2 regions of the Paenibacillus sp. PK1-4R genome follow, and region 1 is predicted to be linked to the other one. Evidence: riboswitches for the same ligand, from Rfam matches in the RefSeq annotation. Region 1 holds a riboswitch; the other holds the start of a gene.
What was found. Region 1 has a riboswitch for FMN ahead of QNO02_RS17320 (DMT family transporter). Riboswitches for the same ligand answer to the same signal wherever they lie in the genome.
Positions count from the first base shown of each region.

Region 2: it holds a riboswitch for FMN, as region 1 does, so the genes downstream of both, ribD (bifunctional diaminohydroxyphosphoribosylaminopyrimidine deaminase/5-amino-6-(5-phosphoribosylamino)uracil reductase RibD) here and QNO02_RS17320 (DMT family transporter) in region 1, are expected to answer to the same signal.

Region 1 covers NZ_CP126535.1:4,008,762-4,013,198, forward strand. Annotated here, with positions in the region: gene QNO02_RS17310 (CGNR zinc finger domain-containing protein) at 1-414, opposite strand, end outside; gene QNO02_RS17315 (DinB family protein) at 558-1,058, shown strand; FMN riboswitch at 1,143-1,296, shown strand; gene QNO02_RS17320 (DMT family transporter) at 1,441-2,421, shown strand; gene QNO02_RS17325 (amidase) at 2,749-4,245, shown strand; gene QNO02_RS17330 (DUF1989 domain-containing protein) at 4,394-4,437, shown strand, end outside.
Region 2 covers NZ_CP126535.1:4,442,597-4,447,033, reverse strand. Annotated here, with positions in the region: gene lysA (diaminopimelate decarboxylase) at 1-319, shown strand, start outside; gene QNO02_RS19245 (peptidylprolyl isomerase) at 569-1,000, shown strand; gene QNO02_RS19240 (hypothetical protein) at 1,108-2,421, shown strand; FMN riboswitch at 2,590-2,756, shown strand; gene ribD (bifunctional diaminohydroxyphosphoribosylaminopyrimidine deaminase/5-amino-6-(5-phosphoribosylamino)uracil reductase RibD) at 3,080-4,183, shown strand; gene ribE (riboflavin synthase) at 4,245-4,437, shown strand, end outside.

The DNA.
Region 1 (4,437 bases):
CCGAATCCTGCCTCCTTCTCCCTCTACCAAAGTCAAAACAAAGTCAGCAGCTACCTCAGCCATAACCTGATGCCAACCCGTTTCTATAGCTACCAGTTGGAGTTTCAGTTCCTGATCAATTGTAGTCAATGTTCTTCTCACATGCCCTGCTTCCATAACGCCATTCAACCATTGTTTTTCTATATCCGTTAATGATGCTCCAGAAGACAAGCGGGCTCCAAGAGCCAACAATTCATTCCTGAAGTTTCTCATCGACAACTCATCTTCTGGAGATGCAGGGACAGAAGCATTAAGTTGCCATCGTTCCAGAAAGTCTTGCTGCCAGCTCGCCTTCCCGAGTCTGTCCTCCGATCGATCTCCCCCACGCCAGTCATGATAATCGCTGTTTACAAAATCGGTCCATAACCTGTCCATATATACCTCCGTTTGATGTAACCATCTAATTAAACAAAGAAGGTTACAACTCATCTTTGATGTGTTATATTAAGTGTAACCTCATTAATCAGTTTTAGCTAGTTACATCACAAATCACAATTATACGCAAGGAGGAAAAGGCAATGACAAAAACAACAGCACTAGATGTGTTACTTATTCAAAAGGATGATACTTGGGATCAATGTAATTGGATTGTACCTTTGTCGAAATCCTTGGAGGGTCTTACAGCAGAACAAGCAGCCTGGATTCCACCCTCAGGGGGATTAAGCATCTGGCAGTTGGTTAACCATATGTATTATTACAACCATCGCTTATTATGTCGCATGCAAGGTAAGGAGCCTACCCTTCCTGCTGTAGACTCCAATGAATACACATTTGGGAATTCCGGAGATGCAACGGACGCAGCTGGATGGAATACACTGCTACAGGGTACAACTCGATTAGCCCAGCAGTTGCGAGATCAATTGGCTGCACTACAAGAGTCAGATCTTGATGCCGCATATATGGACTCCGAAGAGAAATGGGCACACGAACTAGCTCGCTGGGTACTCCATGATGCGTATCACGCAGGTCAGATCGTGCTCCTTCGCAGACAGCAAGGAAGCTGGAAAATCGTTTTCTAAAAAAAATGCTTGAACTGCTAGCGCTTACAGGAATAAGATGAACTTATTAATGTTACAGCTTGTTCAACACACTATATAATTGAATAGGATCTTCGGGGTAGGGTGCAATTCCCAACCGGCGGTGATGTTCTTCGGAACCAGCCCGCGACTCGCTATTAGTTCTTAACGAAGGACATCTAGCGACTGACTTGGTGTGAATCCAAGGCCGACGGTACAGTCCGGATGAGAGAAGATCAACACATTGACATGCCGTTCTCGGGAAGGCCTCTTTCCTGACGCATGTCTTTGGATGAGCCCCCGTTTATTTGGTATATACCAAAACGGGGGCTTTTGTCGATTTTGCCAACTGAAGATTCCGTGTTCTGACGAAGGAGTCCTGAATATGGAAAAGACATCAGCAGCATCACCTGTTTACCGCAAGGAACGAAGTAATACTGGATTCTGGCTTGTAGTTCTCGGCGCCGCCTTATGGGGTGTCGACCCACTCTTCCGCATTATTTTGCTAAACACGATGACATCCACGCAGATTGTACTGGTGGAACACATCATCGTCAGTCTTATTGCCATACCCGTGCTGTGGAAATTTCGGGCTGATCTGAAAAACCTACGCGCTCGCCACTGGATTGCCGTGATTTTTATTTCATGGGGAGGATCAGCACTCGCAACGGTATTGTTCACCATGGCACTAACACATAACGATCCGAATACGGTGCTTTTATTGCAAAAAATGCAACCACTCTTCGCTATCGTTCTGGCTAAACTGTTACTGAAAGAAACGTTGCCTCGTCGCTTCGGTGGATTGTTCTTCATTGCATTAGCAGGAACCTACCTGCTTACATTTGGCTTCACATTGCCATTAGGTAACTGGGACAACTGGATTCATGCTGGAAGCTTGTTATCCCTTGGGGCTGCTGCCTTATGGGGAGGTTCAACCGTTATGGGCCGATTGATGCTGGGACAGGCGCGTTATGAAACGGTCACCTCCCTTCGCTTTGTCGTTGCTCTCCCGCTCCTGATTTTTATGACGTGGAACGAAGGTGCGGCATGGACATTTCCGTCCGGAACGGGTGAACAGACTGCTGTCATCCTCAATATTCTCGGTCAGGCATTGTTACCAGGTTTGCTAAGTCTTTTGTTGTATTACAAAGGTCTGTCGTCAACCAAAGCATCTGTTGCAACACTCGCGGAACTTAGCTTCCCGATGGCGGGTGTGTTGGTGAACTGGATTGCTTTCCGTACACTGATTACATGGGAGCAGCTGCTTGGTTTTATCCTGATCTGGGTGGCCCTCTTCGCCATTTCCAGACAGCAGGAAAGATCATCAACTGCGGCCGATGCTGCACCGAAGCTGCGTACAGATTAAGTAGATATATCTGAGGTTCACATATAAACAAATAGTCAAATATAAAATAAAACCATTGCACATCAAATTAGATGAGCAGTGGTTTTTTATTTCCATTACTCAATTTACTCGATATTACTCGATCATTTTCTCAATTAGCACTATGAGCTATTCCCCTGTGCTTTATTTCTATATCACAAATGCAAATGCTCCTCTATTCTCTCCTTTCATACCGAATATCAAAATCATCGCGCTAAGTCTCTTCTATGTTTTGTCTTTTATCCAATCCGGTGGTACGATGACATATGGAATAAACAGATGAATTATATTCAGAGAGGAACGATCATGATGTCTTCATTCTCATATACCTCCTACGACGCCGTAGGTTTGGCTGAACTGATCCGATCCCGGGAAGTATCCCCGGTTGAAATGCTGGAAGCGGCGTTTGCACGCCTTGAAGAAGTGAATCCGCAACTTAATGCGGTAATTCGTACATATGAAAATCGGGCACGGGAGGAGGCTGGCTTGGTTCGCCCTGGAGAACAACCTTTTGCCGGTGTGCCCCTGCTCCTGAAAGATATTTCGCAATCCTTGGAAGGTGAATTTCTGACTTCAGGCTCACGTTTGTTCAGCGAGCATCGTGCATTACGCAATTCCAATTTTGTCACTCGACTCCGTGATGCAGGCTTTATCTTCATAGGACATACCAATACGCCTGAATTTGGCTTGAAAAATATCACAGAGCCCCGCCTCCATGGTCCAACTCGCAATCCATGGAATATCAATCACTCCCCAGGTGGTTCAAGCGGTGGAGCTGCCGCGGCTGTAGCTTCGGGTATTGTTCCTCTCGCTGGAGCCAGTGACGGAGGTGGTTCGATTCGTATCCCGGCTTCCTTTAGCGGATTGTTTGGATTGAAGCCAACACGCGGGCGCACACCTGTAGGACCGGGAGTTGGTCGTCAATGGCAAGGCGCATCGATTGATTTTGCCCTCTCTCGCTCGGTTCGGGACAGTGCTGCATTGCTTGATACGTTACAAGTCATTCAGCCCGAAGCTGCGTTCCATGCTCCACTCTTTCCAGGCAGTTACTTGGCAGATATGAGCTATCCACATCAACGCAAACTGAAAATTGCATACACAACGGATTCGCCCGTGGGTACACCTGTCAGCGCAGAAGCCAAAGAGTCTGTATACAAGCTCGTTCGCTGGTTGGAAGATCAAGGTCATCATGTTGAAGAAAAACTGAGTCCAGTCAATGGAGTTCGGTTGATGGAGAACTATTACATGATGAACAGTGGTGAGATGGCCGCGATGATCTCTTCCATGGAACGATCCATGGGCCGGGCTCTGACCTCCGATGATATGGAGATTGAATCCTGGGTTCTGGCTGAAGCAGGCAAAAAGGTGTCCGCTGCGGAATTTGTACATAGCTTAGCTGAATGGGATGTAGCTGCAGCCCAGATGTCCACTTTGTTCGAGCGTTATGACTTCTACGTCACACCTGTTAATGCTTTTCCTGCGCCTAAGATTGGGGAACTGACACCTCATGACGAACAGATCCGTAATCTGATGCGAATCAGTGAATTGGACAAGACCCAGCAGCAGCAACTCATCTATGAAATGTTTGAGCCAAGTCTTACGTATACACCGTTCACCCAGCTTGCAAATCTGACAGGCCAGCCTGCGATAAGTGTACCTCTGCATGTGACACCTGAAGGTTTGCCAATGGGCGTTCAAGTGATGGCAACCAAGGGACGCGAAGATTGGTTGTTACATCTGGCTGGACAGCTTGAACAATCAGACCTCTGGATTGGGATGAAAGGTAATCCGCTGTTCCCAGCATAAACGCAATATTTCACACGTTTCTCATGAGTAATCTTTCATGCACCCTATTCTTATTCTTCATATTCGCATGCCTACATTACTTGCTATAGTGCATGAAAGCAATGTCATCTCCGCATACTGAAGTAAAAAGACCTCGGAGGAGACAGTGATGAATTCAACGGAATCTCATAAGCAATCTATTCACATTCCTGC
Region 2 (4,437 bases), 430 kb from region 1:
CGAAGCTGTGCTTGCCAACCGTGCGAATGAGGCTGCTCAGGAAACGGTATCTGTTGCGGGTAAATGCTGCGAGAGTGGCGATATGTTGATCTGGGATCTGGACCTGCCAAAAGTGGAGAGCGGCGATCTGCTCGCTGTAGCTTGTACAGGTGCATATAACTACTCCATGGCGAGCAACTACAACCGTATTCGTCGTCCGGCTGTTGTGTTTGTCAAAGACGGTCAAGGAGATGTCGTAGTACGCCGTGAGACGTATCAAGATATCATCCAGAATGACCTGGTACCAGCGCGCATTGGCAAACAGCCAGTAACTCGCTAATTCGTCAAAAAATAATGCGTTTCTGCATTATTCAGGATATAGGGATTTTAAATTTGAAGCAGATGAAAAGGGAACTTCCTTTTTCGTCTGCTTTTTGTATATTCGGACTAAATTATGAAAAAAAGTTTCCGTTTTTTTTGCGATCCAGTCATTTTCGGTGTACACTAAGAAAAGTGCTGTAATGCTTGACCCAGGGTCATGCGTTCTGGCACCATTAACGATGGTCAATACGAAAGGAGTCATTTACATATGGCGAAACAAGCGAAAATTAAATTGGCAAACGGCGGAGAAGTTCTGATCGATCTGTTCGATCAAGAAGCTCCAAACACAGTAGCAAACTTTGAGAAACTGGCTAACTCCGGTTTCTACAATGGTCTTACATTCCACCGCGTTATCCCGGGCTTTGTAGCTCAAGGCGGATGCCCTAACGGTAGCGGTGCAGGTGGCCCAGGTTACACAATCAATTGTGAAATTAACCCGAACAAACATGAGCGCGGAACACTTGCTATGGCACATGCTGGCCGTAACACAGGTGGAAGCCAGTTCTACATCTGCTACCAACCGCAACCACATCTGGATGGACAACATACTGTATTTGGTAAAGTAACTAAAGGTATGGAGTTCGTGGACGCTTTAGAAGGTAAAGACAAAATGGAAACTGTTGAAGTTGTAGAAGCTTAATACCTTCACCTTAACTGGATCCAAACATGAAGTGCTTCTTTTATAGAAGCACTTTTTTTGTTTTTTTACATACTTGAAATCGATGATTAGAAAGGATGAATAAAACCTTGGATACGGTTACTCAGCTAAGCTTGTTAAAACAAATTTATAGTGAGCGCACGTTGTGGGATGAAGAACTGCAGGCATCGCGCCATGTCGTTCCGGATAGTCTATCCGTAAAGGATCGAGAAGCGCTTGAGGCAGCGGGGCATGAACCGAATCGATTTGTACGTTCCCAACATGATGAAACGATTACTGAGCTGAAAAAAGTTGCGAATCAATGGACGCTGAATGATGCAGCGCAGGCTTTTGTATCCTCTTTGTGGTCAGCACCCATGATCTGGCGCTCGTTGCTTACGGGCAAGCTTATTGCGAGCAGTATGCCAAGTCATGGACATACGCCATATCCATCTTCAAACACTTGTAAGATTTGCGGATTAAGTGTAGATCAAGCAACCGACACGACGCTGCAATGGTATTGGCGCATGACCAATGGAACCCCGTTGGACGGTGATCCTTTTGGATATGTGCTGGCACTTCGAGAGTTGGCGGCAGCGCAGGAGCTTCCAATACCCAATGATTACGACCGTTGGACATTCCGTGCGGTGTTAACGGTGCTGCGCGAATTACCTCCCAAAACACGCTACAGCAAGGCAGCAGTAGCGCTCAAGAAGGAACGTCTTTTGCCTACACAGAAGGAATATGCCTACCGTGATTTGCTTGAGACGTTAGCTTTGATTGGCATATTGGATACGCCGGAACATCCTGGAATGATCACGGAATTCACCACTTACATGCAACGTGACGCACGCCCCAATGTTCGGGTTGAGGTACAGGCGCCTCTGGCGTGGTGGGACTCATCTGTAGGAATCAATGAGAACAACCTGAACAAGATATTTCATGATTTTGATCTGAATAATATATCTCTTGCGGATAAGCCTGATGAGAGTCCAGCTGTAAAGGACACGATCTTAGGAGCATTGGAGAAGAAGAGAAGTGTTCGCGGAAAAGTACCAAAGGCATCTCCTGATGCAGGTACCGGGGAGGTACAGTCTGGAGATGTGTATGCTGTTCGGGTCCGGGAAGGTGTATGGGTGACAGTATACTGTCATGAAGTCAGAGACAAGCGTGTCATCGTTGAATATTTGGATGGTGTCTTTCCAGAGATGCCGGGAAAAGCAGATTTGCATGGAACGTTTCGACCGAGAGCGAATGGACGCTGGAAATGCTCGGCTATTGCGATTGATTCCACAAGTTGGGTCAGAAGGGTGGCAAGAGAGTTCCCGCTGCCAACTTCGCCCCTGCAAGAACCTGATCGCACTCCATTCCATAATGCCAAAGAATTAAAGCATATGGCGAGCTGGTGTTTTCCTGATATGTAGAATGCTGCGATGGATGTGAAATGTGCCTCCAAACAAAAACCGTACCTCCTTGAGAGGAAGCGGTTTTTTGTTGTTTCTTAGCTTATTAAAAGTTAGTATGTGACAAAAAGGAACAAAAAACAATTGATTTTTTGGCATTAAAGTGCTAACATCCAAGTAATAACGAAAGCAATCCTTCAGGGCAGGGTGCAATTCCCTACCGGCGGTGATGCAGGAAGTGTAAGGACACATGTCCAGCACTTGATGCAAAGTCCGTGACCTGTCTGCCAGTGGCAGATGGCTGATCTGGTGTAATTCCAGAACCGACAGTATAGTCTGGATGGGAGAAGGAGAGGTGCAGACCTAACAGGTTTGCATTCAGCAGGAGTATTGCTGTACAGTCACGATTTGTCATGTCTTGCACTGTGCAGGGAAGATCCGGTTACGCCGGACAGTTCCATACATATGCCACACGATAAAAGCTCTTTACCTGTAATTGATGTTCATTAAGGTATGTGTCTATTTTCACTTGCCCGAAATGAAGTTTTGGGCAAAGTGTTGGCGTGCTGTATCCATTTCACTCCTGCTGGTGACATTTGTCTCTCATCATCCCCATCGAACTGATTGTTCGACGGGGATTTTTTAATAAAAAAGACTTTAAACCGCGGGGTGAACGGATTTGGAAATGATCAATGATGAATTTTATATGGCACTGGCATTGGATATGGCGGAACGAGCACAAGGACAGACGGGGATTAATCCGGTCGTTGGATGTGTAGTTGTGAAAGAAGGTCGTATTGTAGGTCTGGGGAGCCATCTGAAACGTGGAACCGGTCATGCGGAGGTGCATGCTCTTAACATGGCAGGCAGCGATGCAGAAGGAAGTACGGTATACGTTACACTTGAGCCCTGTAGTCATTATGGCAAGACGCCACCTTGTAGTGAACGCCTGATTCATGAAAAGGTAAAACGTGTTGTCGTATGTTGTGAAGATCCAAATCCGCAAGTATCCGGCAGAGGCATCAGCATGCTTCGTCAACAAGGCATTGAAGTTGAAGTTGGCGTACTGCGTGAGCGTGGAAGACGCATGAATGAAAAATTCATTAAATTTATAACAACGGGTCTACCTTTTGTGACACTGAAAACGGCTACTACTTTGGATGGCAAAATTGCTACTCGCAGCGGAGACAGCAAGTGGATCTCCAACGAGCCCGCTCGTGAGATTGTGCATGCCCTTCGTCATCGTCACCAGGGAATTATGGTTGGCGTCGACACAGTGATTGCCGATAATCCGGAACTTACAACCCGTTTACAAGTGGAAGGCATTAGTCCGGTGCGCATTGTGGTGGATTCCAAGTTGCGTCTTCCCGTAGGTGCCAAAATGGTTAAGGATGGTCTTGCTCCAACATGGGTTCTGACCACAGACGAAGCCAGTCCTGAAGCTGCTGAACGTTTGGAAGCTTATGGTGTTGAGATTATACGCTGTGGTCCTGGACCACGTGTGGATCTGTTAAGCGGACTTAGCAAGTTGGGTGAGCGTGAGATTGGTTCGATTTTGCTTGAAGGTGGGGGCACTCTGAATGGAGCCATGCTGGAGGCACGGTTGGTCGATCGACTGCTCATGTTTATCGCACCGAAGATTGTAGGCGGTTATGATACACCTGGAAGCTTCCGCTTCGAAGGTGTGGAACGTATGAATCAGGCGATTCAATTGAATCAGTTGGAGATCGAAAAAGTTGGAGATAATATCAGCATTGGCGGTATTCCGGTGTGGCCTGAATAAATAAATGAATTTTAAAGAAACAAGTTAGACTCTTTATAAATTAAAGAAGGGAGGCGGCAGCATGTTTACCGGTTTGGTGGAAGAAGTCGGTCAGATCCGGCGTATTGGTCGGAAAGGCGAAGCGATGGTCCTGAATATCGGAGCTTCCGCCATCATGGACGATCTGAAAATTGGTGATAGTGTAGCAGTGAACGGCGTGTGCTTAACTGCGACAACGCTCGAAGGTGGAGGTTTTACCGCCGATGTAATGCCTG